DNA from 4 places in the Calothrix sp. FACHB-168 genome. Region 3 is predicted to be linked to each of the others. Evidence: predicted binding sites of a transcription regulator. Region 3 holds the regulator's gene; each other region holds the start of a gene.
What was found. Region 3 encodes NtcA, which controls nitrogen genes in cyanobacteria. Its sites were predicted from a motif close to TNTGTANNNNNNNNTACANA; they were not measured.

Region 1: a site for NtcA is predicted at 4,949-4,968, ahead of pirA (arginine synthesis PII-interacting regulator PirA). Genes of this name have one in related genera too.
Region 2: a site for NtcA is predicted at 2,941-2,960, ahead of AACW45_RS09885 (DUF3120 domain-containing protein). Genes of this name have one in related genera too.
Region 4: a site for NtcA is predicted at 2,413-2,432, ahead of glnA (type I glutamate--ammonia ligase). Genes of this name have one in related genera too.

The regions. Positions count from the first base shown of each region.
Region 1 is NZ_CAWPNJ010000096.1:43,299-50,894, forward strand. Features, by position in the region: gene aspS (aspartate--tRNA ligase) at 145-1,932, shown strand; gene arr (NAD(+)--rifampin ADP-ribosyltransferase) at 2,228-2,977, opposite strand; gene AACW45_RS37245 (DUF1624 domain-containing protein) at 3,052-4,254, opposite strand; gene pirA (arginine synthesis PII-interacting regulator PirA) at 4,735-4,890, opposite strand; gene AACW45_RS37255 (SAM hydrolase/SAM-dependent halogenase family protein) at 5,037-5,843, shown strand; gene AACW45_RS37260 (phosphate ABC transporter ATP-binding protein) at 6,128-6,910, opposite strand; gene AACW45_RS37265 (PstS family phosphate ABC transporter substrate-binding protein) at 7,302-7,596, shown strand, end outside.
Region 2 is NZ_CAWPNJ010000017.1:107,752-115,347, reverse strand. Features, by position in the region: gene thrC (threonine synthase) at 1-283, shown strand, start outside; gene AACW45_RS09890 (hypothetical protein) at 723-1,478, opposite strand; gene AACW45_RS09885 (DUF3120 domain-containing protein) at 2,159-2,938, opposite strand; gene AACW45_RS09880 (undecaprenyl-diphosphate phosphatase) at 3,357-4,322, shown strand; gene AACW45_RS09875 (TIGR03279 family radical SAM protein) at 4,450-5,772, shown strand; gene AACW45_RS09870 (family 10 glycosylhydrolase) at 6,359-7,596, shown strand, end outside.
Region 3 is NZ_CAWPNJ010000011.1:80,979-88,574, forward strand. Features, by position in the region: gene AACW45_RS05045 (ABC transporter ATP-binding protein) at 167-1,153, opposite strand; gene hisB (imidazoleglycerol-phosphate dehydratase HisB) at 1,352-2,020, opposite strand; gene fabI (enoyl-ACP reductase FabI) at 2,161-2,937, opposite strand; gene ntcA (global nitrogen regulator NtcA) at 3,319-3,990, shown strand; gene AACW45_RS05065 (DUF3084 domain-containing protein) at 4,459-5,952, shown strand; gene AACW45_RS05070 (pre-16S rRNA-processing nuclease YqgF) at 6,519-6,965, shown strand; gene AACW45_RS05075 (DUF3146 family protein) at 7,021-7,284, opposite strand.
Region 4 is NZ_CAWPNJ010000022.1:2,513-10,108, forward strand. Features, by position in the region: partial or broken gene AACW45_RS13930 (WD40 repeat domain-containing protein) at 1-457, opposite strand, end outside; gene AACW45_RS13935 (hypothetical protein) at 931-1,410, shown strand; gene apcB (allophycocyanin subunit beta) at 1,688-2,197, opposite strand; gene glnA (type I glutamate--ammonia ligase) at 2,555-3,970, shown strand; gene AACW45_RS13950 (hypothetical protein) at 4,224-4,424, opposite strand; gene AACW45_RS13955 (ferritin-like domain-containing protein) at 4,873-5,748, shown strand; gene AACW45_RS13960 (DUF4912 domain-containing protein) at 6,246-7,596, shown strand, end outside.

The DNA.
Region 1 (7,596 bases), on a different contig from region 3:
AAAAGATATATCTCAGCGATCTCCTCAGCTACTTGGCCGGAGATTATGCCATATTGTCTTCAATTAGATACTATTGATGCTAGATAATGGGAAGGCTTTGACATTTACTTGCCCATCTAGAGCGGAAGAACAGAATTAACTACTATGCGAACTCACTATTGCGGCGAACTCCGAAAAGAAGATATTGGAGAAACTGTTACCTTGTACGGATGGGTAGACCGTCGCCGCGATCATGGGGGCGTGATATTTTTAGATTTACGCGATCGCTCTGGTATTGTCCAGATTGTTAGCGATCCGCAACGCACCCCAGATTCCTACGAGCCAGCGAATGCTCTGCGGAATGAATACGTTGTCGCAATCACTGGAAGGGTGACACAACGTCCCGACGAATCTCTCAATCCTCGCCTACCTACGGGTGAAATTGAAATCTACGCGGATAAAATTGAACTACTCAATGGTGTTCGCAAGCAACTACCATTCCAAGTTTCCAGTGCTGATACTGAGTCAGTGCGGGAAGAATTACGACTAAAATATCGTTACTTGGATTTGCGACGCGATCGCATGGCGCGGAATATCCAATTGCGTCATCAAGTTGTAAAAGCTATGCGTCGCTTCTTGGAAGACGTAGAAGGTTTTATTGAGATTGAAACCCCAGTACTAACTCGTTCTACCCCAGAAGGCGCTAGAGATTACATCCTTCCCAGTCGCGTCAACCCTGGTGAGTGGTTTGCTTTACCTCAATCACCACAGTTATTTAAACAATTGCTGATGGTATCCGGTATGGACAGATACTATCAGGTGGCTCGTTGCTTCCGCGATGAAGATTTACGCGCTGACAGACAACCAGAATTTACTCAGTTAGACATGGAAATGAGTTTCATGTCTCAAGAGGAAATTATGCAACTAAATGAGAAATTAGTTGCTTATATCTTCAACGCTGTCAAAGGAATTGATATACCCCATCCCTTCCCGCGTCTTACCTACGCCGAAGCAATGGAACGCTATGGTAGCGATAAACCAGATACCCGTTACGATTTGGAACTAGTTAATGTTTCAGATATTTTAAAAGATTCTGGTTTCAAAGTCTTCCGCGATGCGATCGCTCATGGTGGTGTCGTCAAAATTTTACCCATTCCCAACGGTAACGATGCGATTTCTAATGTCCGCATCAAACCAGGCGGTGATATTTTCAAAGAAGCGAGTGAAGCTGGCGCTAAAGGTTTAGCTTACATTCGTGTTAGAGAAGACGGTGAAATTGACACAATTGGGGCGATTAAAGACAACCTCAGCCCCGAACAAAAAGCCGAAATTTTACGCCGTACAGGTGCAAAAGCCGGTCATTTGCTATTATTTGGGGCGGGTGATGTAGCTACTGTTAATAAAACTTTAGATAGATTACGCCAGTTTGTTGCTAAGGAATTTGGGTTAATCGATCAGGGAAAAATTAACTTGCTCTGGATTACCGATTTCCCCATGTTCGAGTGGAATGCAGATGAAAAACGTTTAGAAGCATTACACCACCCCTTTACAGCACCCCATCCCGATGATTTACATGATTTAAAAACCGCTCGCGCCCAAGCTTACGATTTAGTCTTCAATGGCTTTGAAGTTGGCGGTGGTAGTCGGCGGATTTATCAGCGAGATGTACAAGAACAGGTGTTTGAAGCGATAGGTTTATCACCGGAAGAAGCTCAAAATAAATTTGGCTTTTTGTTAGAAGCCTTTGAATATGGAACACCACCTCATGGTGGTATCGCCTACGGTGTAGATCGGTTAGTGATGTTATTAGCTGGAGAAGAATCAATTCGCGATGTCATCGCTTTTCCGAAGACACAACAAGCACGCTGTTTGTTAACCGATGCGCCTTCTGGAGTTGATGCGAAGCAGTTAAAAGAATTGCACGTTGCTTCAACTTTCAAACCAAAAACTTAGGCGATAATTCGTAATTTGTAATTCGTAGTCAGGACTTTAGGAGTCGTGTAAAAATAAGTTGAACAATTTAATATTTGTAGTGCGGGCATCTTGCCCGCGCGAGCAAGATGCTCGCACTACTTATTTTTACTTGATGCCTTAGTCCTTTATTTGCAACCACTAAAGTGCTGACTACGAATTAATTTTCATCAATCAGGGTAAAATCTCACCCTGACATTTTTTTGTCTCTAGAATAGTTAGACAATTCTTCAACTCTTCAACTCTTCATTGCTGACCACCTTCGAGGTAAAAATACTCAGTCCTCGATCGCTTCAACACCAAGTTGCTTCAGTCGCTCAAGGTTATCCTTCATGGTCAGGATCGCTTCTGGAGAGTGCCCCTGCCAATCCATGACCTCGCCCATAACCCGCAACGGCTCCCGCGAGCGGTATGACTTCGTCGGATTGCCTGGGAATTTCTTGTCCGTTACATTGGGGTCATCCTCGATCTGCCCGATCGGTTCCACGATGTAGATTCTGCCGCGTCCCTCGCCAAGAGCTAGTTCAGCCCCCCAGGTTGCTGCATCCAAAGTGGCAGCCAAATAAACGTAGCTCGCCTTCTTCCTCTGACCGTAGTTAGAGTAATAACCGGGTTCAATTAGGTCTCCTGGCTTCAAGTCTGCCCTTGTACCATGATAAAAAGTCCACTCCGTGACCACTCCCGTGACTCGCAACGGCTCGCGGGAGCGGTATGACATCGACAGATGCTTTGGAAACTTCTGCTCGGTGAGTTCGGGGGCATTTTCAATCTGACCGAGCGGCTCTACGATGTAGACTTTGCCGTGACCCGATCCCTTTGCTAGCTCTGCCTGCCAGATAGCCGCATCCAGGTTAGGGGTTAGGTAGACATAGGTTGCCATCCTATCCCGTTCATCCACATCCGGAGAATTGCAGGACTCGATCAGGTCTCCTAGCTGAAGGTCTGCCTTTGTACCGTGGTAGAACTGCTGCTTCCTCAGATCGTTGATCGCTGCCATCGGCTTGCTCCTTTTACTGTTCGATTGCATTGAAATCACGGGATAGTTATAACTGTCCGTGACGACTAATACATCTTTCCAATAGCCGATCTGTCATCTAAAAATCATAAAAATCGTAACCACCAAGATTTATTTTTTACCTTGTACTTGGCATACCAATTACATATTAGATAAAGAATAAAAACTATGACAATCCATACCAGATAAACATACTGTAAATCATATCCATAATCTTCTGGCATGGCTCTAGATGATAGATAGGGAAAAGTTATTGCCTTCAACCCATATTTGGGTAAGGCTAGCAAAATGGCAGAAAAATGTATCAACCAAAGATGAATAATGTAAAAGAATAATGGCACCCTCCCCAAAATAATCAGAGGTTTGAGAAATGATAAATTTTGCTTTTCAAATATATAAAGTAGTAAAAAAGCTATCCCCAGTGTAATTAATAAATAAGCTAATGATGGGGGATATTTATTACAATTGATAAATGATAATATGGTTTTCAAAAATGTAGATTGAACTAACCAAGGTTGTGGATCGCCATAAATATTTATCCCTCTGATAACTACAAAGCTAAAAATTAAACCCCAACCCAAATTTTGTAACCAACGGAGACGTTGAGTCTTTGGTTTAGTCATCACATATCCAAAGGCATAGCCACATACCATTACTCCAACCCAAGGGATAAGTGGATAAACCAAGAAAAAGCGAATTCCTGATGTCGATATAAACATTGTCCGCTCGTGAAGAAATGACCAAATCCAGCCAAAATTTCCTAGTTGTTTAGCTTGCACACTATCAAGCAAATTATGTCCAATAATCAGTAGGACTCCAAATATAGCTATATTTCTCATGGGGAACTGAATTAGTAGGGCTAAAACAACCATAGACCAGCCAATTGCCCATAGTACTCCTGCCGTAAAAATACCAGGAGAAAATGTCCATGCCAAACTAACTACACTTAATTCCAAAAATATTAGCCAAAATCCCCTTATCAATAAAAAACGAGCTAGCTCTTGCTTTGTTTTTCCTCTTTTTAAGGAAAGATAAGCAGCCACACCTGCAAGGAAAATAAATGAAGGGGCACATAAATGGGTAATCCATCTCGTCAAAAATAGAAGAATATTTGATTTTTCTATATCTAACGCATCAAAACGAACATTAGAAAAAAAATCTCTGGTATGGTCTAATGTCATCAAAACCATCACCAAACCACGTAGTAAATCTATTGATACGAGGCGTTTAGTTTTGAGTTGATCGTCATTTTTATGGTCATTATTAGAAGCATTTGAATATATATCCATAATTACAACTTACCCTGAAGATGCGCCAGTGTGTGGAATGCTAACTAGTGATTAGACAGAATTTTTTTGGATATGGTTTTTTTGTATGTCTCCTCGGAAAGGTTAAATTTATGCCTTCTGTAGAATCAACGCAACTACCGACGGCATTTATGCAAATTTGTAAATAAGTTATATTTCTTTACCAAGCCCTTGGGGCAGGGAATAGGGAACAGTGAAAAACCTGCCCGAATACTGGGTTTAGAGCGGCCTAAATTTATTTATGAAAACAGATAAAAAAGCTATATTTTTGGCGGTAATAATTTATTTTTGATTGTTATTTGATTTTTTTAGTATATTTCTGAATTGGTTGTGAGTGTAGTTTATTTATGTTACTTCTTGAAGTGCGGAATATGGGATTATATGGATTGTCCCATGCCCTATACAAAACAAAACCCGCAGATGCGGGTGGGTATACAGAAACTATACAGATAAAAAGTTGATTTAGCCAAAGTAACGCATTTCCGCTTCTAATTGCCGAACTAGAGTTTCATCACCTTTGGATCTAGCTACTTGCAAGCGGCGCTCAATATCGCGTTGAATATTTTGTTTGTGGGCTTCTTTGGCTCTGTTAGCAGCTTGTAGTCTATTTGTATTCATAATGATTACCTGGTTAAGTTTTCATTTTTTTATTTCGTTTCCCTAATATAGCACAAATTTCGTAGCGTTTGTTACAGAAATAATTACTTTTTTCCATGTGTATAGATATACGTCAACCATGACCATAGACCGAGCAATCATCTCTGATGTATCTTCACCGCAGCAAGAAACCCAGTATTGTGACGTTATTGAGCGATTTTGGCGATCGCGATATTTATGTAGGAGTGATGAAAGGAGCGATCGCGCAAATCAACCCCAACCTCAAAGTCATCGATTTAACCCACCAGATTCCGCCGCAAAATATTGCTGCTGCTAGGTTTTGTTTAATGAATGCTTATCCTTATTTTCCAGCAGGGACAGTACATATAGCGGTAGTAGATCCCGGTGTGGGCAGTAGTCGTAGAGCGATCGCGCTACAATGTGCTGGGGGATTTTTGGTAGGGCCGGATAATGGGCTATTTAGTGGCGTACTCAGTCAAAATATAGCGATCGCCGCCGTTGAGTTAACAAATTTTAACTATTGGCGCAATTCCCAACCAAGTAACACATTTCACGGGAGAGATATTTTTGCACCGGTGGGAGCTAATTTAGCTAATGGTGTACCAATTCAAGAATTAGGAACAGCTATCGATCCCGCAACCTTGGTACAGCTTAATATTGGTGAATGTCAGCAAACGGCTAGTGGTTTCTTGGGTATTATTCAATATATTGACCATTTTGGTAACTTAGTGAGTAACATTCCGGGGAGTTACGTACAAGGGAAAAGCTGGTATGTGCAAGTAGGCGATCTGACTATCCCAGGTGGTGAAACATATAGTAATGTGGGGATAGGAGAAGCGATCGCTTTAGTAGAGAGCAATGGCTGGGTAGAAATCGCCATTAATAACGGAAACGCACATTTACAATTACAGGTAAACTTGCAAGATAGTCTAGAAGTCATTAATTATTTTTGAGGGGTTCGTAGTTGCGATTTATCGCTTAAATAAAGGGCTAAAGCCCAACAAAGCCCCCAAATGTTGGCTTACCCTGCGGGAAACCCGTCCAACGCAGTAGCTCGCCAACCTACGCAGGTTAAGGTTTTTGGGCTTAACCGAGCAGTATTTGAACGGCTAAAATAATTCATACTGTGATTACGCTAAGTGTAAAGCATTCTCTTAAGGGCATAGCTTGGCTTGGCGGGCAGCTTCTTGCAGAAAAGCCGTGAGCGAAGGGCTAACTACGATGAATAAGAAAGCACTTAATTCATACGTGGTAAAACGTAATCGCGGGTGCGGTAATCTGAGGGATTAGAAAAGAGTTTATAGGTACTACCAAATTCAACTAGCTTACTAGTTTGATTGTCATTAAGACAAAAGAAAGCTGTAAAATCTGATAAGCGAGTGATTTGCCGCATATTATGGCTAACAATCACAATTGTGTAAGTAGAGCGTAAACTTTGAATTAACTCTTCAACTTTCGTACTAGCAATGGGATCGAGGCCAAAACAAGGTTCATCCATTAACAGAACTTTTGGCTTGACGGCTAAAGCACGTGCAATACACAATCTTTGTTGTTGTCCGCCAGAAAGATCCAAAGCTGATTTGTGCAGTTTATTTTTGACTTCATCCCAAAGATTAGCGCTTTTAATAGCCGACTCAATTATTTCATCTAATTCTGCTTTTGGTCGCCATCCTACAAGTTTCACCCCATAAGCAACATTATCATATACGCTCATAGGAAAGAGATTTGGTTTTGGCAATACCATACTAATTTGGCGACGTACTCGATTTAAGTTAACACGACGCTCATAAATATTTTGACCAAAAAATTCTACTTTACCTTGAATACGTACTTCTTCTGCTTCTAGTTCGTTCATGCGATTAAGAGACTTGAGAAAAGTCGATTTACCGCAATTAGTAGGGCCAATAATTGCAGTGACTCTGTCTTGGTAAATATCTAGCGATATATCTTCAAGTATCTTTTTAGTATCGTAATAAAAACTAAAATTGCTGACTCTGATGGCTGGTACTAATTTACTCATCATCGCGAATATTTGATAGCAAAACTGACTGGGCAGGACAGTTAGAATTCATTTCTATATGAAATTATTTCTACTCTTTTATTGGCAAACCATTTGTAAAGTATTTGTAAATTTACCGATGGGTTTATGAGACATAGTTAAATCATTAAATGCATTAATTGCATTTAGCACTTAAAGAAAAAATTTAGCTTTTAACAAAGAATTATTTTACTAACGATTACAACTTACCCTCCATATAACCACTGGTTAACTTTTATATTACCTGAGTAAGTCAAATTTCAGGCAGTGAACAATTAACAAATATGTTCACAATTTTTTAACTTCAGACAATTATTGTCATTTGATAGCGATTCGACGGCAATCTAAGGTCTGATAAATTAGGAGCATCCTGGTGAACAAGATAAACTCTAAGCTTAACAGCTTGACGGTATTAGGTGTAACTTCAGTAGTAGCTGCCACTTTTGGATTAACAATGTCTGCGGTTCAATCCCAAGGTGTGAAAACAATTCAAATAGATGGTTCTAGTACTGTTTTTCCGATTACGGAAGCAGTAGCAGAGGATTTTCAAAAAGCTCAAAGCGGTAGAGTCAGAGTTACTGTGGGTGTTTCTGGTACTGGCGGTGGCTTTAAAAAGTTCTGTCGTGGTGAAACAGATATATCTAATGCTTCTCGTCCTATCCTGCAAA
Region 2 (7,596 bases), on a different contig from region 3:
AGCTAGCCAAGGAGAGTTTCGCGCCGTCACCGATGAAGAAATTCTCGATGCTTACCGCTTGTTAGCTTCCAGCGAAGGTGTATTTTGCGAACCAGCTAGCGCCGCTTCTGTCGCCGGACTATTGCAAGTTAAAGACCAAATTCCCTCAGGAGCCACTGTAGTTTGCGTCCTCACCGGCAATGGTTTAAAAGACCCAGATACAGCTATTAAGCACAGCAATAGCCAATTTAAACAGGGAATTGCCGCCGAATTAGGAGCCGTAGCCCAGGCGATGGGATTTTAAGGCAAATATCAAAGTAGGCTGATTCGCCCGCCTTTCGACTTCTCTTCTCCCAAGGGGAGACGCTGCGCGAACGAGGCGCTGCGCGTTAAGCGAAGCTATGCCGCAGGCTTTACGCTCAAGGCTAATAGCCCAAGTAGGGGCGGGTTAAGCGAGATAGTCGTGAATTATTGGAGCGTATCTGTGAACCCGCCCCTACTGAAGTAGACTCAAGATTTTCAGAATATCTAGTCATCTTGAGATGACTTCAGCTATCAGCAAGAAACTTATACCAATTGGAAAAAAGAATGCGACAGATTGTAGGGGCACTGGCACCGCCATGCCCTCTAGAATATTTTGATGTGTCGCAAAGATTATTTGAATTGGTATTACGTTTCTTGCGGTAAATTGGTTTTACGATGAATATAATTTGTACTCGATATTCCCGATAAATTAGCATTTTTTAAATTGGCGCTCCAGATTCGCTAACTGTTTTCCTAATCCTTAATTGGCCAATTACTTGGAATTTTAATTGCAATTTAAATGGTCTAGAGAAACTGCTGTAACTACCATTCATTACCCGAATTTGGTTAATCTGGTGGGTATTAAAAATGTGATGTGTTTGGTATGGGGTTAATTGAGAATTGAGATTATAATCATTAATTAATTCATCATTATTAGTAAGAATAATCCCCATAATCAAGGAAGAATATTTATCGATATTAGTTAAGCTATCGTTCCATATATCTATAAAAAATTCTTGCATGAATTCCTGAATTACCAGAATACTCATAAAAGAATAATCTATCAGCAGCTTACTAGCTGTTGATAAATTTGTTTTCAAAGTAATTGTTGCTTGTTGGTAATCGATAAAAAAATCAATATTTTCCTCAAGCAGATTATCTTCTCCATCAATCACAAGATGGCATAAAGTAAAACCTTGAACAGGTGTTTTATCCAATTGATAAGTAAAATTTGCTGGTGAATTATCAAGAATAATTTCTTGATGTACTTCTTGCAGACTTGGGTGACTGGAACTACTTTGTTTAAACTTGGGACTAATTTCTAAATTACCGGGATAAATAGCAATTAATGGTAATAATTCAGCTTCCGTAGCTGAGATTGGTATATCCAGAATATGTTGTGCTGTCTGGGTAATTAATCCAGTAAGTTCTGATTGTAGCAGTTCACTAATATTGCTGAGTAAGTTTTGAATCACGACTATGAAGAATTATTGATAGTTTTTAGGTATAATTCTGCGTTTATACCAATTCAAATAATGTTAGCGACACATCAATATATTCTAGAGTTTATGGCACTGCCATGCCCCTAGCTTCTGTCGCCTTCTTTTTTTAAATTGGTATTACTTGACTTTTTTGCTGACTGCCCTATTGACAAATGTAGCAGATTGCAAATTGGTGAGGTACAGATAATTGTAAAGCCACAGCCGCGATCGCACTCCTACCCTTGTACCTCATTTACCTGAAATACCCTGTAATTAATGAATATGTATCAGCGTAGCTTCTGGCTTTACAGCAATCAATCTTACAAATAATTTTATAGGTTGAAAGATAACTGTAATACAATTGACTATTTTTTAGCGATTTTTTGCGTGATTGTACTGGTGTAAATGCTTTTTTAGAGTGAAATTTAAATTTTGCGGCACATCTCCATATTCTAGAGTTTATGGCACTGCCATGCCTCTACCATCTGTCGCATTCTTTTTTTAAATTAGTATCAGATTTTAATGAGGATTTTAAGTAGGTTAATAGTCAGCACTAAAGCGAAGCTGCGCATTAAAGCTATAAGGCTCCAAATTTGGTCATAAATAAACAAAGCCTGCCTAAGCAGGCTAAATTATATGCATCTTCATATTGAATTGGTATTAATAGGAATTGATTAAGCGAAAATTGCTGCTAACAAAAATAAGCTGTCTACCAAAATGGTGCTTAACACTGCACCACCAAAGGCATACCAATGTCGTTTTTGGTTGAATAAAGGTAAAATTCCCAAGGTTAATAGTAACAAAGCTAGAATTCCTGCCCAAGTTTGTCCCCAAGGTGTTTGTACTTGGATGAGAGCGGTTTGTAAAATTGCGGGGACAGCTTCAGGCTCTACGCGCATGATTTGACGCCAATAGGGCATTAAATCTACTACATAAAAGTACACATCCGTTAAGACTGTACCGAATAAAGAACCTAAATAAAACCAGCTACCAACTTTGTGCCAATTTCGCGCCAGACACCAACAAGCAAAGGGTAATCCAATAGATTCTACTGGTAAATGCCATAAGGGTTCCCAACGGAACCATCCCCAATAAATTGCCCCTGCTAGCCAACTCCAGCTAAAACCCAACAACAAATCGCCCCAAAGATAAGTTGCAGAACGTGACATTAAGGTAAAACTCAGCCATACCCACAATCCTGTCATCGCTAAACTCAAACTGGGAAGCGATCGCACTAATGGCGCTTCAATAAATACCGGTACTGATACCAAAAATACCGCCGCCGCTAATACTAGCCAAAGCTTTGTGGAAGTAGGTGTAATTGGCAGATTGGGCGATTGCGCGAGTGTTGTTTCTAACTCACCGATGCTATTACGCCCCTGAGTAATGCTGTGTAACTCAGTATCTATAGAGTTGGTAGAAGTACCGTAAGATGACAATGTATTATTAATCAACGTTTTTAATAATTGTTACTAAACTTTATCTTACTTAAGATATCACACTGAAAAATCCCCCCCTGGGGCATATTTATCATACATGATTTTGCGAGAAATGGGTGAGGGGCAGGGGCAGGGAGCAGGGAGCAGGGGGACAAATGAAAATTGTAGAGACGCGATTAATCGCGTCTCTAAGAAATGACTATTGATTAATTAGCGATCGCAAAAACTTTAAAAGATTGTCGTCAAGACTTAATCTAATTCAGGGAAACTCTAGCTATTAACCGCTAATCTCTTTGAGAGTGCTAAATTAATGGCGCGTCTTGGTGGGGATAAATGTATAACCCTATAACTGTGTTTTGTGATTATCCTGGTAGGTTTCCCAGGTGGTTGATTTGTGTAATTGGTTGTATTTTCAGCGATCTCAGGTAACGTAATGGCTTTAGTGAAACGTCAAAAATTCTTAATGTTGAGTGCGCTATCTGCTAGCCTCTCGGTAGCTGCATTTCCTCTGCAAGTTCTCAGCACCCAGCCTACCCCAGTGGTGGGTGAAGGGGTGCAACAAATGAATATATTGCAAGCGATTATTTTAGGTTTTGTCCAAGGAATGACCGAATTTCTACCAATTAGTAGTACCGCTCATTTAAAAGTTGTGCCTGTGGTACTGGGTTGGGGCGATCCGGGGGTAGCTTTTACAGCAATTATTCAACTGGGTAGTATTGCGGCGGTACTGTGGTATTTCTGGCCGGATTTATCACGGATTGTTAAAGGTTCGGTGAGAGCGATCGCTTTAAAAGATTATCATGACTATGACTTACGCTTGGCTTTAGGAATAATTTTAGGCACTGTACCGATTATTTTCTTTGGACTGTTAATTAAAAAATTTATTCCTGATTTTGATAATTCTCCCATTAGAAGCTTAGGTTCAATTGGCATTGCTTCTATAGTGATGTCGCTGTTATTGGGATTGGCGGAACAAATCGGTAAGCGGGAACGCAATTTTGAGAAACTGAGGATGAAAGATGGCTTATTGATGGGTTTAGCCCAATCTTTAGCCTTAATTCCTGGTGTATCCCGTTCTGGTTCTACCCTGACGGGGGGATTATTTATGGGATTAGAACGGGAAACCGCCGCCAGGTTTTCGTTTTTGCTGGGTATTCCCGCCATTACCTTAGCCGGCTTGGTTGAGTTAAAAAGTGTTGTGGAAGCCGGATTAAGCAACGATCAAATCATTCCCTTAGTTGCAGGTGTAATTTCGGCGGGGATTTTTTCTTATATTGCGATCGCCGGCTTGCTGCGCTTCCTGAAAACTCGTAGCACCTGGGTGTTTATTTGGTATCGATTGGTATTTGGTATCGTCATCTTAGGGGCAATTAGTGCCGGTTTGTTGAAAAATAGTTAATAGTCCCTAGTCCGTAGGGGTGGGTTGTGTGAAATCTTCACAAAAAAACAGATATGTTAGTTAAACCCACCCCTAGTACAGACGCGATTAATCGCGTCTCTGATCCTTGATCCTTGACTCTTAACTCATGAGTACAATCCATCCCGCCCGAATTAGCAAAGTATTACCAGATTCCATCGCTGCTGAAATTGGCTTTGAAGCGGGAGATGCGATCGTTGCAATTAACGGTACTCGTCCCCGCGATTTAATTGATTATCAATATTTATGTGCAGATGAAGTTCTCGAACTCGAAGTTTTAGATGCTGCTGGTAAAACTCATCACCTGGAAATTGAAAAAGATTACGATGATGATTTAGGGCTAGAATTTGAATCGGCTTTATTTGATGGGTTAATTCAGTGCAATAACCACTGCCCATTTTGCTTTATCGATCAACAACCACCGGGTAAGCGCTCTAGCTTGTATTTTAAAGATGACGATTACCGCTTAAGCTTTTTATATGGTTCTTATTTAACTCTGACTAATTTACCTGAAAAAGAATGGCAGCGAATTGAACAAATGCGCCTGTCTCCTTTATATGTATCGGTTCATGCTACAGAACCAGAAATTAGAACTAGATTATTAAAAAATCCCCGCGCTGGGCAAATTTTGTCACAACTTAAGTGGTTTCAAGCAAGAAGATTGCAAATTCATGCCCAAGTTGTCGTTTGTCCGGGTATAAATGATGGTATACATTTGGAACACACAATCAGGGATTTAGCGTCATTTTATACTGGTGAAGTCCCAACGATCGCATCCGTGGCGGTGGTACCAGTAGGGTTAACAAAGTTTCGTCCCCAAGAAGATGAACTCATCCCGGTAACCCCAGCAAAAGCTCAAGAAGTGATTTCCCAAGTGCGATCGCTTTCTGTTGACTTGCGGCAGAAGTTCGGTTCCAGTGTGGTTTGGTTAGCTGATGAATGGTTTTTAATTGCAGGTGAGGAATTGCCTAGTGAAGAAGAATATGAAGAATATCCCCAAATTGATAATGGTGTTGGTTCGATTCGGTTATTTATTAAGCAATTCACTGCTGCGGCTCAATCATTACCGTCAGAAATTTCTCCCAATAAAAAATTAACTTGGGTAGTTGGTAATGCAGTAGAAAAAGCATTTCAACCGCTTCTCCAACAGTTAAATGCTGTGAGAGGTTTGCAGGTAAATATGCGAGCATTAGCTAGCGATTACTGGGGACAGCAGATTAGCGTTACAGGTTTATTGACAGGGCACGATCTACTTTTAAATTTACAAGACCAAGATTTAGGTGATGGCATTTTGTTGCCAAGTGTCATGCTAAAACATGGTGAATCGTTATTTTTAGATGATATGAGTATTGCAGAAGTCGCCAGCAAACTCGGAACTAAAATCTTTCCTGTAGCCGGAATTGCAGAATTGCTCGATACCTGTATTGCTTAAACGATAACTAATCCAGCGATTTTGGATTGTGGCTGAAACATGCCTAAATCTTATAGCTGTTGACTGTTGTACGGGCGGGTTCACAAATATCTTCGATTTTTAACGGAAATCTCGGTTAACCCGCCCCTACAGACTTTTGACTGTTGACAGACTAGAAAGCCTTTTGTTGTTAGGGTTTTATCTTAGCTGAATATCCTAATCTATCTGGCTACTAGTCTGTGAGGATTGAAATGAGGGACTGTAGTGTGAGCGTCTCGCTCACGCGGGCAAGACTTCGGCGTGAGCGCTCAGTCGAACGCTGCCCGCACTACCAACCCCTCAACATAAAATTGACAGACTACTACAGCTATAAATCGAAAATTTTCCCCTGCAAGGATTTGTTCGACAAAAGCCTTCGCAGGAACCTAAATATTCTAAAATCTAAAATCGAAAATCTCAAATTGCTAAGGTCAAAATTTAAACGTCAACAGTATAAAAAGTAACTATTAACTACTAGTTACTTAGTTTCAACTACGCTTGATTGCTGCCAAGCTGAAGCGTTGCTGGTTGACGGTTCATAACTAACTAATAAAGTGAGGAGTGGGGAGTGAAGCATCAGGAAGAGCGATTTAAGAATATACAGCGAAAAATTAAAAAAGCCGGATTCCTCATTTTTAATTTGCAATTTTTACTATTAAATAGTTTGGGCATTTTACCAGCAAATGCCGCAAATGAAGAACCTATATTGAGTATTGTTTATAGTCAAGATAATAGTAATCAATGGTCAACAATTACTAACCGCTTGCAAGCAGCAGGGGTGAAATATTGTGTAATTGCTTTAGATAATGTTAGAAGTCCGGCAGATTGGGGCGATCGCCGGGTGTTATTTTTGCCGAATGTGGAGACATTAACACCAGCCCAAGCGATCGCCTTAGAAGAATGGATGAGTAAAGGTGGACGCTTAATAGCTAGCGGCCCTGTGGGGAGTTTGTCAGCACCAGGGGTAAGACAATTGTTGCGGACGCTGTTAGGCGGTTATTGGGGATTTAGCCTCAGTCAAACTCAGCAGTTACAACCCACCAAAACCAAACTCCCCGAAGATTGGCTCAATCAAGATGGACTGTTTGGTAAAGTTTATGGCGGTGTTCTCGTCGCCGAAAGCTTGAGCGCACCAGCCGCAGTGTGGAATGCTCAAGATAAACCAGCCGCCGTTGTTACAACCGATCGTTCTACCTTATTAGGTTGGCGTTGGGGAGTGAATACAGTCACCTCAGCCGAATTAGATCGGGCGTGGTTACAAGCGGCGATTCAGCGTCATACAAAATTACCCCCCAGCGCTAGCCGCAAAGTTGAAGGTGGCGCACCTAGCTGCGCTAATTCTGCCGAAGTTGCTCTGAAAACTAATCCCCAACCAGGAGTACCCGCAGCTTTACAACCAGTCATCCCTAAACCAGCGCCATCGCCCACAGCTTTACAACCAACCACGCCAAAATCGCCCACACCCAGCCCCCAAACCTCACCACCGAATAATCCCCCCACATCAGGAGCGATCGCCACTGCGCCCCAACCTAGACCCCTAATAAACGTCATCCCCCAAAATTCCCGGGAAGCAATTGACCAATTAGAAGACACAGTCAGGTTGGATGTTGTGCCCAATTCTAATGCACCTATTGGGAGAGGAGAAGCGATCGCCTTACAGCAAGAGTTAGAAAATCTGATTGGGCGCGTCCAAAGTGCCCATATCGCCGCCGCCGTTGTTTCCGCCAGTGGTAACCCTGAAAGCACAGCCAGTAACCCCCCAGGATTGAAGGTAGACCGGGTGGGTTTTATTGCCAGCAGATCTGG
Region 3 (7,596 bases):
AAGTCACTTAAATTGAGGAATCTTGTCAATATCCTCATGATTTAAGTGACTTTTTGCGTCGGGATAGAAATTAATGTTGTTGGCTGATGTGATTTTCAGGGAAATTTAAACGCGGAGGTACGCAGAGAATCAGGTAAAAGTTAATGAAATGTTTTTGTCAGTGAAATTATTTAAGAGAATGATTTTTTTGTTGAATTTGTTGGATAAAGAACTCTTCTAAGGAAGGACGAGACAAATTCATAGCCAGGATTTGAGCGCCTGTCATGCGGAGGTTGGTGAGAAAATCGTAGTAATTATCTTGTGGTAATATACCTTGCCAAGAATTATCAGCTTTAAAGGTTATGTTGGGTATCCATTGTTGAAGAAATTCGACATCGCCGCCTTCACCTTTGATGTGATAGGCAGTGGAATTACCTAAAAGTTCTGAGAAGGAACCAGTGCAAATTAGTTCCCCTTGAGAAAGAATGGCGACGCGATCGCAAATTTGTTCTACTTCACTGAGGATATGGCTATTGAAAAAAATTGTCTTCCCTTCAGCTTTCAATTTTAAGATAATTTCCCGCATTTGGTAGCGTCCCATCGGATCGAGACCAGACATCGGTTCATCCAAAAATATTAACTTGGGATCGTTAATTAATGCCTGTGCCATGCCCACACGCTGTAACATTCCTTTAGAATAGCGACGCATTTGTTTTTTACGCGCATCGGCTAAAGATAACCCGACTAATTCTAATAGTTCAGGAATGCGTTGACGTTGGATATTTTGGGGAATTTGAAATAGTCCGGCTGCTAACTGCAAAAATTCCCAGCCTGTGAGATAGTCATATAAATAAGGATTTTCCGGCAGATAACCAATATATTGCTTCACACTGCGATCGCCCAGTGGTTTACCCAGCAATAACCCCCGCCCAGAAGTGGGACGGATAATTCCTAGTAATAGTTTTAACAAAGTTGTTTTACCAGCACCATTAGGCCCCAATAAGCCAAAAGTTTCTCCTGGGTAAACAATCAAAGAGCAACTTTTGAGCGATAGAACTTTTTGCTGCATCCAAAAGCCAGTACGGTAGACCTTACGCAACTCTGAAGTTAATACTACTGGTGGAGTATCGGGAGTATTCAATCGAGAATCAGAAACATCTACAACAGACTTCATCTCCGTTCTATGCACCTTATGGCTGTAACTTTTTATCCAATTACAGGTTACCCATTGGGGAGCAAGAAATAACATTGGGGCATGGGGCATGGGGCATGGGGCATGGGGCATTGGGCATGGGGCATTGGGCATTGGTCAACAGTCAACAGTCAACAGTCAACAGTCAAAAGCAATTCATGCCTCCCCCATCCCCCTAATTCACAACACGCCTTTAGAACTGGGAATCATCCCCCCACGCCGGGGATCGATTTCTACGGCGATGCGCATGGCTCTGGCAAAAGCTTTGAATGTGGCTTCAATAATGTGATGGGAATTAATGCCATCTAGTTGACGAATATGTAGTGTCAATTGGCTGTGGTTGACTATTGCTACAAAAAATTCCCGTACTAGTTGGGTATCATAGGTTCCCACTCGCTCCGTAGGAATCTGTAGACCATAACTTAGATGAGGTCTGCCAGAAAAATCCAATGCTACCTGTACTAAAGCTTCATCCAATGGGGCGAGGAAATTACCAAAGCGGATAATGCCTTTGCGATCGCCTAGTGCTTTACTCAAGGCTTGCCCTAAGGTAATACCCACATCTTCGTTGGTGTGGTGATCGTCAATTTCCCAGTCTCCCTTGGCTTGGACATCTAAGTCAATTAAACCGTGGGAAGCAATTTGATGCAGCATGTGATCTAAAAAGGGAATACCCGTTGCTGCCTTGCAGATTCCTGTACCATCAAGGTTAACCGTAACTTGCACATCGGTTTCGCCTGTAGTGCGATGAACAGAGGCAATTCTGGGACTGGTAAGAGATTGTTCGTATTGAGAAATATTAACTTGACGTTGGACTAAGTCCTGACTGGAAGTATCGCTGATTTGCATAACTAATGAGAGGGATATGGAGGACAAGGGAGACAAGGAGGACAAGGAATTTTAGATTTTAGATTTGTGATTTTGGATTCCAATCTAAAATCCAAAATCCAAAATCCAAAATTGTTTCAATGCCCCATGCCCAAAACTAACTACATTCCCATAATTTCATATCCAGCATCGACATATATGACTTGTCCGGTAATGCCGCTAGACAAATCGCTGCAAAGGAAGGCTGCTGTATTTCCTACTTCTACTTGGGTGACTGTACGTCGTAGGGGGGCAACTTGCTCTACATGATGAATCATATCTAAAATGCCGCCTACAGCACTAGAGGCTAAGGTGCGGATGGGGCCAGCAGAGATAGCATTGACGCGAATATTTTGCGGGCCGAGTTCCGTTGCTAGGTAACGCACGCTGGCTTCTAAACCGGCTTTGGCAACGCCCATCACGTTATAGTTAGGCACTGCCCTGACGCTACCCAAATATGAAAGTGTGAGGATACTGCCGCCTTCTGTCATTAAGGGCTTGGCTGCACCACTTAATTGTACGAGGGAGTATGTACTAACCTGCAATGCTGTGTTGAAGCCTGCCCGCGATGTTTGGCTAAAATCTCCGCTTAAATCGTCTTTATTGGCAAAAGCCAGACAATGAATTAAAATATCTAGTTTTCCCCACTGACTGCGGATAGTTTCAAAGGTAGACTGAATCTGTTCGTCGTTTTGGACATCACATGGCAAAAATAAGCTGGGGTTGAGAGGTTCTACCAACTCGGCAACTTTTTTCTCCATTTTGCCGCGCTCATCTGGTAAATAGGTAATACCTAAGTTTGCGCCTGCTTTGTGCAGTTGTTGAGCTATTCCCCAGGCTATTGAGCGGTTGTTGGCAATACCTGTAACCAGAGCGTTTTTTCCAGTCAGATCCAGCATATAACTTTTTTAAAGTAAACAATCATGCTAGAGCATACTAGAATCTGAGGTTACTTTGACTTGGTTTTCCAGAGGATTTGTGAAAATGATTATTAGTACGAGTGTTTAATAGTTATAAAATGATTGTTTATTTCTTAATAAATTCTCAAGATATCTTGATTTTACCTTTAATAAACCTTTGAATTAAGCTATTACAAGGGGCTTTTCAAAAAGTTCTCGCTAAAAATATCAATAATTATGTATCATTATAAACAAATAGCTAGGAAATAAGGATTTGGAGTATAGGAAAGTACAAAAAGGTTGACGGTGCTTTATTGATTTTTCAGGTGTATTCTTAGGTAATCAGTTTTTGTTTTTCCGGCATTGGGTAGGGGAAGGGAGATGATCGTGACACAAGATAAAGCCCTAGCAAATGTTTTTCGTCAGATGGCAACTGGAGCGTTTCCTCCGGTTGTCGAAACGTTTGAACGCAATAAAACGATCTTTTTTCCTGGCGATCCTGCTGAACGAGTTTATTTTCTATTAAAAGGTGCAGTGAAGCTTTCTAGGGTGTATGAAGCAGGAGAGGAAATAACAGTAGCATTGCTGCGGGAAAATAGTGTTTTTGGCGTGCTGTCATTACTGACGGGAAACAAGTCGGATAGATTTTACCATGCCGTTGCATTTACGCCTGTAGAATTACTGTCAGCGCCAATTGAACAGGTAGAGCAAGCACTCAAGGAAAATCCAGAATTATCAATGTTAATGCTGCGAGGTCTGTCTTCGCGAATTTTACAAACAGAGATGATGATTGAAACTCTTGCACACCGAGATATGGGTTCTAGGTTAGTAAGTTTTTTATTAATTCTCTGTCGAGATTTTGGCGTTCCTTGCGCTGATGGGATCACAATTGATCTGAAGTTATCTCATCAGGCGATCGCGGAAGCAATTGGTTCTACTCGCGTCACCGTCACTCGGTTACTGGGAGATTTACGTGAGAAAAAGATGATTTCAATCCACAAGAAAAAGATTACTGTGCATAAACCGGTGACTTTAAGTAGACAATTCACTTAAAAGCAATTGGGATAAGTAGAGATGACAAGTGTTGTGTTTTTGGGGTAACACCAATCCTAGAGTTCGCTCCCAAAATTGATAAAATACTCCATTACCAACACAACCCTTGATATTGTCAGCAGTTAGTTGCACATTCAGCTATTCTGCTTTTAAGTTGCACAATCTATCGTCAAGGCTGTTGACTGTTGACCGTTGACCGTTGACCGTTGACAGTTAACAGCCCCGATCAGTATTTATGCAATTTAGACGCGCATTAGCTTATCTCTATCGCGCCACGCCACTTGCTTTTTTGTGGAACGCAAAATGACCGCAGGGCTACTCTCAAAGGGGTGGCGCATCAAATTAGACCAAAAACAACTAACAAATGACAAGCCAAGCCAGTAAATTCAGTGATTGTCAATCTCTAATTCCCCACAAAAAATGTTTGAAAGTAGTAGGCTGTATCTGGAAGCATTTCGGTAGCTGAAGATGACCACCGGGTACATCCTCATTGCAGCAATTTTATTCTTGGGGGGTATGCTTGCCACTTTGGGCGATCGCATTGGTACCAGAGTTGGCAAAGCACGCCTCTCTCTGTTTAAGCTACGTCCCAAAAATACGGCGGTACTAGTGACCATTTTTACTGGCACTTTAATTTCCGCCTCAACTTTAGCAATTTTATTTGCTGCGGATGAAGGATTGCGTAAAGGGGTCTTTGAGTTAGAAGATATTCAAAAAGACTTAAGAAATAAACGCGAACAATTAAAAACCGCAGAAACGCAAAAAAGTCAAGTAGAAGGGGAGTTAAACCAAGCAAGAAAAGAACAAGCGCAGGCGCAAAAAGACTTACAAGCAATTAATCAGTCCTTACAGGCGGCGAATGCCAAACAACAGGCGACTCAAGCCCAACTCAACCGCACTTTGACTCAACAAGCCCAAACGCAAAATCAGTTACAACGGACTCAAAATCAATTAGGTCAAGTTGTCGCCCAATATCAAAAAGCAATCAGCGAATTGCAAAGCGTTTATGACGAGAAAAAGAGTTTATTAGCAGAAATTGAACAACGCAAGATAGAACGTCAAAGGCTGTACGCTGAAGCCAAAAAAGCCATTGATGAAGCGAAAAAAGCCATTGAAAACCGCGATCGCGAATTAGCCAATCGCCAAGAAGCCATTGAACAGCGAGATCAAAAAATCTCCCAACTGGATCAACTAATTCAAAAGCGCAATCGGGAAGTAGCCGCGCGGGAACAAGTGATTACCATGCGGGAATCACGACTCAAGGAATTGGAAAAGCAACAAAACTATCTAGAGCAAGAAGTCGCCAGACTAGAAAAATATTATCAATCTTACCGCGACCTGCGCTTAGGTAAATTAGCCTTGGTGCGGGGTCAAGTTTTAGCGGCGGCGGTAATTCAAGTTCAAAAGCCTGCGGCGGCGCGTCAGGCGATAACTCAACTATTAACAGACGCTAATCAGAATGCTTTGCAGGAATTAGCCGAACCAGGGACAATTACAGCCAGTAACGAACAAATTTTACAGGTTACCCAAGATAGAATTGAACAATTAGTGAAACAAATTGAGGATGGGCGGGAATATGTCATGCGCATTTTCTCTGCTGGTAACTACGTTAGAGGCGAAAAGCAGATAGAATTCTTTACGGATACAGCCAAAAATCAACTCGTCTTTTCTCAGGGACAGGTACTAGCGACGACTACCGCCGATCCTAAAACTATGACATCTTATCAGTTGAGACAGAGGCTGGATTTACTGATTTCTGCCTCCCAATTTCGCGCCCGGAATGCGGGGATCGTCGAAACTGTACAAATAGATGGTACTTTTTTGCGGTTTGTCGCCCAATTAAGACAATTTGAGCAACCTTTAGAAATTAAAGCGATCGCAGCTGAGGACACTTTTACCGCCGGGCCATTGAGAGTAAAACTAATAGCCATATTTAACGGACAAGTTATTTTTAGTACTTAAAAAAATAGTAGGAATCCGCTTTGATTCAGGGAACAGGGAACAGGGAACAGGGAACAGGTAAGAAGGAATAAAAGTGTACTGAGTTTTTTTCTCCAAATCAAATATGAGTCATATAGCAATACTGCTCGGTTAAGGAAAATTGTAGGTTGGGTTGAGGCTCTGCGAAACCCAACAGAGCTACCCAAATGTTGGGTCTACGTTCCTCAAACGCCACTTGCTACCCTGCGGGAACGCCTCCGGCGAACAAGCCGGGAAACCCGGACAACGCAGTGGCTCCCCAACCTACGCGGGTTAAGGTTTTTGAGCTTAACCGAGCAGTATTGAGTCCTATAGTCAATAATTAAATTGGGAATTAAAAATTATACAAGTTTGAGAAAAGCAGGTGGCAGAATATAAACTTTATTCGTCCTGAATATGTCTAATACCAATTCAAATAATCTTTGCGACACATCAAAATATTCTAGAGGGCATGGCAGTGCCAGTGCCCCTACTATCTGTCGCATTCTTGTTTCCAATTGGTATAAATTTCTTAATTTTGAATTTTGAATTTTGAATTGGAATTACTTATGAATCTCCGTGAATCATCACCGACAGAAGCAGTAATTTTAGGCTTCGATCCCGGTCGCGATAAATGTGGGTTAGCAGTCATCGGTATAGATAGACAACTTCATTATCATGAGGTAGTAGCTGCAAATGAAGCGATCGCGACTATTGAAAAACTACGTCAGAGGTTTGCTGTATCCTTAATGGTGATGGGCGACCAAACTACAGCCAAGCAATGGAAAAAGCGGCTGAATCAAGAATTAGCCGAACCGTTGAATATTGCTTTAGTCGATGAACGCTACTCTACTTTAGAAGCACGCGATCGCTATTGGCAAATGTACCCCCCCAAAGGACTAACCAAACTATTACCGCAGGGTATGCGACAACCACCGCGACCGATAGATGACATTGTGGCCATTTTGTTAATTGAAAGATATTTAAATCGTCTAGTTGAATCAGTTAATAATTAACCTGACTCAATTTAGGGACTCACAGCAAAAATACATTAACAATAGTTAGAAATACCTAAAGTTCAGCGCGAATAGTAAAAGCATAGTCTCCTCCGGGTTCTAATTGGTAATCTTGTTTTTCCAAAAAACGACCTAGAGGTTCTTTAATCAAGGCACGACCTTGAGAAGGCTTTACAGACAGTTCTCCCCGGCGAAAATGCCATTGGAACTGCCACTCATACCCACCGGCACTCACTTCACCCTCAAGGAAGCCGTGTTGCCAAGATTGGCGGGTAACTTTGACATAGGCGGTGGTTTCTGGCAGACGTTTAGCACTCACAATGCTGGATGTTTAGTTGGGAATTAAAGTTAACCAAGTAGGTTATTCTTGTAATACCAAAAATAACGTAAATTGAGAAACTGACAAAGTGAGTATTTAAAAAGTTAGGGAATAGGGGCATGGGGCATTGGGCATGGGGCATTGGGCATTGGGCATGGGGCAAAAGTCAAATAAAATTCTGAATTTTGAATTGTTTGTCCTCCTTGTCCCCCTTTCCCCTATCTACTTATACCAATTCACGAAATTACTGATACAAATCACTTCCTCTGCCCCTCTGCTTCCTCTGCTTCCTCTGCCCCTCTGCTTGCCTAT
Region 4 (7,596 bases), on a different contig from region 3:
GAGTTAGCGTAAGTTGTAAACTATCTAATTTATGGTCTTGTAAAATTTCTGTTGTAGTTCTAGCTCGTTTAGCAACTTCAATAAATAAACGAGCAAATTCCCTGACTTCTCTTTGGTAATCAAGATTTTGTCGTTTAATTTCATCACCAATAGCATAACCCGCAATATAGTTATCTAATGCGGGAAAATTAAAATTTTTATTTTGGTTAAATGCTTGTTGAAAGTTATCTTCGATTTCTTTTTGCCTAAATAACTCTAAAATAATTTTTGGTTTACCTAAGCCATACTCAACTAAAGTATAACGATAAACACCTTCAAAATCATTTGGTGGTTCATCTCCTTTGAGTCCCACCTTGTGCAAAATTTTTAATATTATTTCGCTATGATTGGCTCTATCTTGTAAATTTTGCAAGCCCTGAGCCACTAATTCGCTAATGATATCATCAATAATAAACATAAAACTTATAGCTTCCTTAGTAGATTAATAGATGATTCTTCCTTAGTAGATTAATAGATGATTCTTATTTAAGTTCTGAAATCTTTGTCATATAATCGGCATCGCCTAGCCTACAATGAAGATTGAAGAATCTTCTGTTCTGATACGAAATTATAAAAGTTAATTTATTTATAGGAATTATTTGTTAATGATCGCTTTTACAGTGTATTTTAAGTAATAAGTAATACACATAAATTTTATATTTAATTTATATTTATCTAGTTAATTAAAAACTCTATCTTTTCGAGCAAGCTAAAGTCTGCCAAGCTCTAGGTAACATTCTAATTTTTTAAGTTGCTATTCTATTGCTTCACTTCATCATGCACTCAATGACAAAGTATATGTTTACGCATTTGGGATGCTCCCAACAAAAATATTAGCCCGTTTCCCAGAAACGTCACTATAATGACAAGGCTAAGATATGGGGACAGAACATGGCTAAAACAAATTCCTTCGCGATTCTGGCACCTGTTCCGGAGATGCACTTGCTATCTGCATTGGAAACAATGGAAAAGCTAGAAAACGAACTCAGCGACGAAACTATTAAAGTCGCTTTTGGTAGCATGGCTTTTGAAGTCTTCCGTAAAGCTGATGAATTACGGGGAGATAAAGAAGTAGAAGTATTAATCTACGCTTCTAACTGTGTTAATCAACCGCTAAACTCAGAAGCTGCTTGGCAAGGTTTATATATTGGGCATGGCAATTCGCGTAATGGGAGATATGCAGGTAAATCTCAGTTTCGTCCGCCATCGACTGCAACAGATAAACCGACTTGGGCAATTTTTTGGGAAGTCAAAGAGTTAAAACCGTTAAAAGCACCCATCCCTGTAGCTGCTTTAAAAGCTTTAGGTAAAAAAACTAACTTTACCTCTCGCTTCATTCCCGAAGGGCCATTACTGATCGAATATTATTAATTTTTGTAATTAATTTTCCTCGCTGCCATCTTCACCCTTGGGGAATTCAAAATTTTACAATTCTAAATTGAAGACCCCCATTGATATTTTTTTATCAGCAAAATTGCTCATTGACAAAAGCAGATTAATTAGCAAGTCTGCAAATGTTAATTTATGCTTTAATTTTTGGGATTAATCGCAGTTTTATGTATTACGAAAAAAGCGATCGCTCCAAAAATTGTGAAGAGCGATCGCTATTAATATGATTAAGAGGTGGACAATTGCCCGCCCCAGAGATTTAGATATCGGTTTCGCTCAATTCGCGAGTGATATGGTCAAATGGCTCATCAACAAAGGCGGTATTAGCCACGCCTGCTGCTGCTACTTGTGCCTTGACGATATCCTTCATAATTTGTACGCCGCGTACTGTGGGGCCGATGGGTACACCTAAAGAATTGTAAGTTTCGCGCAATCCTTGTAGTACCCGCTCATCCAATACATTGGTATTGCCAGCCACTAGCGCGTATGTAGCATAGCGCAAGTAGTAATCTAAATCCCGCAGACAAGCAGCATAACGACGAGTTGTATAAGCATTCCCGCTAGGGCGAATCAACTCTGGCAATTCTTCAAATAATTTAGCACCAGACTGCTTGACAATTGCAGCTGCATTGGAATTGATTGCTCCCGCAGCTTGAATTCTTGCAGTACCACTATCAAAGTAGGATTTAAGGCTGTCGAGCGCATTCCGGTCAAAATACCGTCCAACTACGTCATAATTCTTAATTAAAGTTGTTACTGCATCGCGCATTCTGGTTTCTCCCAATCAATACTATCTATGGTTTGATATTTATTTGGCTGTTTTTATGCACAGTCATTTTTTGTGCCAATTACAATATAGATTTCGGCACAAAACAATCTATCCGCTACTTAAGGATTTTATGCCAAAGTTGCCCCCTATGAGATGATATGTTTGAGTTTTGTACAGATGTTACAGAAAGGTTAAATAACTCGGAAACTAAAAGAACTGTAACAAAAACTACAAATTTTCTTAATCTCCTATCATTAGGATATTCCAGGTGTGTCACAATTGGGTTCATCTCAGCAGGGTCAGCAAGCTTTGAAGATTCTAGGTTGAGTTTATTTAATTGGCAGAGAAGGAGTAACAATGACAACCCCACAAGAAGTCTTGAAAAGAATTCAAGACGAAAAAATTCAGATGATTGATCTGAAATTCATCGATGCACCGGGGACATGGCAGCACCTTACTGTGTACCATAACCAAATCGATGAGAGTTCATTCACTGATGGTGTACCTTTCGACGGTTCCAGTATTCGGGGTTGGAAAGGCATCGAAGAGTCAGACATGACAATGGTTCTCGATCCAAACACTGCCTGGATCGATCCATTCATGAAAGAGCCAACACTAAGTATAATTTGTAGCATTAAAGAACCTCGCACAGGCGAATGGTATAATCGCTGTCCCCGCGTAATTGCTCAAAAAGCCGTAGACTACTTAGTTTCTACCGGACTTGGTGACACAGCCTTCTTTGGCCCTGAAGCCGAATTTTTCATTTTTGATGATGTCCGTTATGACCAAACCGCTAACGAAGGCTACTACCATGTAGATTCTGTAGAAGGTCGTTGGAACACAGGTAGAAAGGAAAGTCCCAACTTAGGTTACAAAACACGCTTCAAAGAAGGCTACTTCCCAGTACCGCCCACTGATAGCTTCCAAGATATCCGTACAGAAATGCTGTTAACAATGGCAGCTTGCGGCGTACCCATTGAAAAGCAGCACCACGAAGTTGCCACCGGTGGTCAATGCGAACTGGGTTTTAGATTTGGTAAGCTAATCGAAGCAGCAGACTGGCTGATGACCTACAAATATGTCATCAAGAACGTTGCCAGAAAATATGGTAAAACCGTCACCTTTATGCCAAAACCAATTTTTGGTGATAACGGTTCGGGTATGCACTGTCACCAGTCTATCTGGAAAGATGGTAAACCCCTATTTGGCGGTGATAAATATGCTGGTTTGAGCGACATGGCACTGTACTACATCGGTGGTATCCTCAAACACGCACCAGCATTATTGGGAATCACCAACCCCACCACCAACTCTTACAAGCGTCTAGTACCTGGTTATGAAGCACCAGTTAACTTGGCTTACTCCCAAGGTAACCGTTCTGCTTCTGTGCGGATTCCTCTGTCTGGTAATAACCCCAAAGCCAAGCGTTTAGAGTTCCGTTGTCCAGACGCTACCTCTAACCCTTACTTAGCATTTGCTGCTATGCTTTGTGCTGGTATTGATGGTATCAAAAATAAAATCCATCCCGGCGAACCTTTAGATAAGAACATCTATGAACTATCTCCAGAAGAACTGGCGAAGATTCCTTCTACGCCCGGTTCTCTAGATTTAGCATTGTCAGCGCTGGAAAACGATCATGCTTTCTTAACAGATACTGGTGTATTCACAGAAGACTTTATCCAAAACTGGATTGAGTACAAGCTAGTTAACGAAGTTAAGCAGTTACAACTACGTCCTCATCCTTACGAATTTTATCTGTACTACGATTGCTAATTTTCATAACTAGCATCAGTAGGCATCAGGAAAGAAAGCTGAAGAGATAAGTTTTCTACCTTTTGCAACTGAATATTTCTTGCTGCTAATTTTTAAGCCACCCTTAGGGGTGGCTTTTTTTTGAAGTTAATCGTTATCAGGATGCAAAACCTCCTTTTAAATTAAGGGGGTTTTTGATTAAAGCTGAGACACCTGATTTATCAGTCATGGTGTATTTTTTTCTCCTTGAACTCAGCTAAATTACACTTGCAACCTAACTCATACCAGCGTGGCTGCTGCCATAAAGAGTACGCGAAGCTTGGTCTACTTTACCTTGAATAGGATTCCAATAATGAGACATTTCTTCAGGAAGACCAAGTTCTTGTGCGCTACGCATCAGCATCGATTGTTGACGTTTCTTAACTTCTTGATATTGACGCACCATAATTGCACGAGATTTTTCTTCAATAGACATAACCTAGTCCTCTCTATTTTTTAGTTATAAATAATTGGTTTCGTCTTTCTTTAATTAATATAGCAAACAATTCTGTAACAACAGCTACAAAATAGCTTTTTGCAACAAAACTTAACAATAAATATTACTTTATCGCGGAAGAAAACTATATGGCATCAGCCGCAAATGCCTATTGTACATAGGCATCTAGCTTCAGGATGTTCTCCAAAAAAGATATAAGCCTGTCTTAAGGTCAATTGCTGGTTTATTACAGTTATTTATATTTGAGGAGGAAATTCTCAGAAAGTCCAAAACCGTAATTTCTGGGAAATTGGCGATGAGTTGATTCTCTAGAAGGCAGGGATTTTACTGAAAAGTAAGATTCTCCAGATTGCTGCTGTTTGATCAAAGGTAACTAAGTTACCATCAAAAGCAGATGAAAACATAGTTAACAAAAGTTAATCAAACTATGACAGTTATCTATCCCAGAAAATCTCCGAACGGAATGAGCGCGCGCGATATTCTCAAAAGAGTAGTAAGCGATCGCGAATTGCATTTAATTATCCTCAACCGCTACCGATACAGCGAACAACGCAGTTGTAAAGACTTGACAGAGGTAATTGAACAGCTAGATAGACAGCCCAAGGAACTGATTAAGGATTTATCACACCATATAGCTGATGAAGCGCGTCATGCTATGTGGCTGACAGATTTGCTGGTAGATTTAGGGGCAGATATTGGCAAACCACCAGGGACTTCTTATATCGACGAATTCGATCGCCTCATAGATCGAGACTACTTCAATACCAAAACTGACTTAGAAGACGCTGTAATTTCTGGGTTAGCAGCAATTAACATTACCGAAAAGCGTGGTTGTGAGTATTTCTCTGCTCACATCTATGCATTAAAACAAGCACCACAAACTGAAGAAAATCTTAAAATTCGCGAAACCATAGAAAGGATTTTGCCAGAGGAAGCCGGACATGTGCGCTGGGGTAATCGTTGGTTAGCACAAATAGCAGACAAAAGCCCAGAACATCGGCAAAAAGTTGAGCAAGCCAAGCGCAAGTATGCAGCAATTGAACAAGCGGCTTTTGAGTCCGGGATGGATATTACCTTAGGTGCAGAACTGCGACGAGTTGCTAAGTTAATGGATGTGGCGAATACTATACCTGTATGGCAACGTCCCCAATATCTAATGGAACGGTTACCACAAACATTGCTAGCACCGGAATTGCAATTTACAAGGCTTCAAGTTGCCCAAAAAGCATGGGAACGAGATCCCCAAGCTTTTATGGAGAAATTCGTGCCCATGTTCCTCAATGGCGTTCAAAATAGGGGCTAGGAAGAAGGACAAGGAGGACAAGGGGGACAATTGTACAGACGCGATTCATCGCGTCTCTAACAAATGACCATTGACCAATAAATTATGCCAAATTGTAGGGGCGGGGTAACCCCGCCCCTACGAGTTGCGGATTTGGTAAGTTAATGATTGGAATATTTTTTTATTTGCAAGTCCCTGATAGCTGTAGCCAGAGAGATTAAGACATCAAGCTAAAATAAAACCCGGTCAACAGTCAACAGTCAACTTTCAGCAGCTATCTCTGCAAACTTGGCTGAAAACCTACAGCTGAGATACTTTAAAAAAAATAAACAGTCTATGAATCTGGAGGGCAGACAAGATAAAGTTAGACGCAGTATTACGTCCAGAATCAGGTTCAAAGTAAATTTAGAAGAAAGTTTATGGAGATGTATAATTAGCGCGTCTCCTATTTAATCGTATATAAACATAACGTTAAAGCTGGCCGAATTTCTGTATTTCTGTACCCTGATAAGGAGCATATGTGGCAAAAATCGAAACAAGATAGTGCAATATTCCGTTTGGCATTACTGCTGGCTGTGGGAACTATGCCTATGGCGGTGAATCTCTTAGTACCAAAACAGATACTGGCACAATCTGCAACTGATGCTCCCGCTTTTCCCTTACCAACAACAGTAGAAAATGGGACTACAGTGCGGATTGATGGCTCAAGTGCCTTGAATGCAATCAACCAAAACCTCAAACAAAGTTTTGAACAGCAATTTTCTGGATCGAAGGTTGAAGTTCAAGCGAATGGTACTGAGGCGGCACTGAAAGCTGTACTAGATGGTAGTGTAGATATCGCCGCCTTAGGTCGTGGCTTGACGAAAGAAGAACGGGCACAAGGTTTAGAGCAAGTGCGCTTGTACCGAGAAAAAATAGCGGTGATTGTCAGTGCGGACAATCCTTTTCAAGGTGGCTTGAGTAGTAGAGAATTTGCACGGATTTTCCGAGGAAGAATTACAGATTGGTCGGAAGTTGGCGGTGTTAAGGGTAAAATCCGCTTGATCGATCGCCCGACAACTAGCGACACTCGCAATACTTTTCGGACTTATCCAGCCTTTAAGGCGGCTACTTTTGCTACAGGCTCTACAGCAACTCAAGTCACTGATGATAATACTGTAGAAATTGTCAAACAATTGGGTAATGACGGGATTAGCTATGCCTTAGCTAATCAAGTATCGCAAATACCTGGCGTGCGGGTTGTCCCCATAGATAAAGCTACGCCTACAGATGAGAAATATGTCTTTTCCCAACCTTTAGTTTACGTCTACAAGAAAAATCCCAGCCTTGGCGCGGCTAGTTTTTTAGGCTTTGCGATCGCACCTCCAGGACTCCAAGCCATCGAAACAGCCAGAACATCAGAAGCCGCCGCGATCGCTCAAGGACAATTACCTACATTAGCTACCGCGAACGCCCCAACACCAGAAGCTACAACGGTTGCAACTAATACCTCACCTGTATCTGAGGCGACAACTACCACCGCCGATGCAAATACAACTGCTGCGCCTAACGAGTCATCAGTAAATTCTGCTGCGAGTAACAATGGCACTTTACCAACACCATTGTTAATTCTACTACCTTTGTTGTTACTGGGTGGTTTGGGTAGCTGGTTTGTGTTTTCCCGCAAAAAACCTTCGCCAGAAGCGGAAACAGCAGATAAGGATGTAGACTCAGTACCGACTGCACCACCATCACAACCAACATTTGCAAGTACATCGACTGAGGATGTTAGTATTAATGAAGACAATGCATGGGATACAGAAGCCCCAGCAGCAGTTGTAAATACTTCTTATCCCCATATACCAGAAGCCCCAGCAACTAACAGCGATT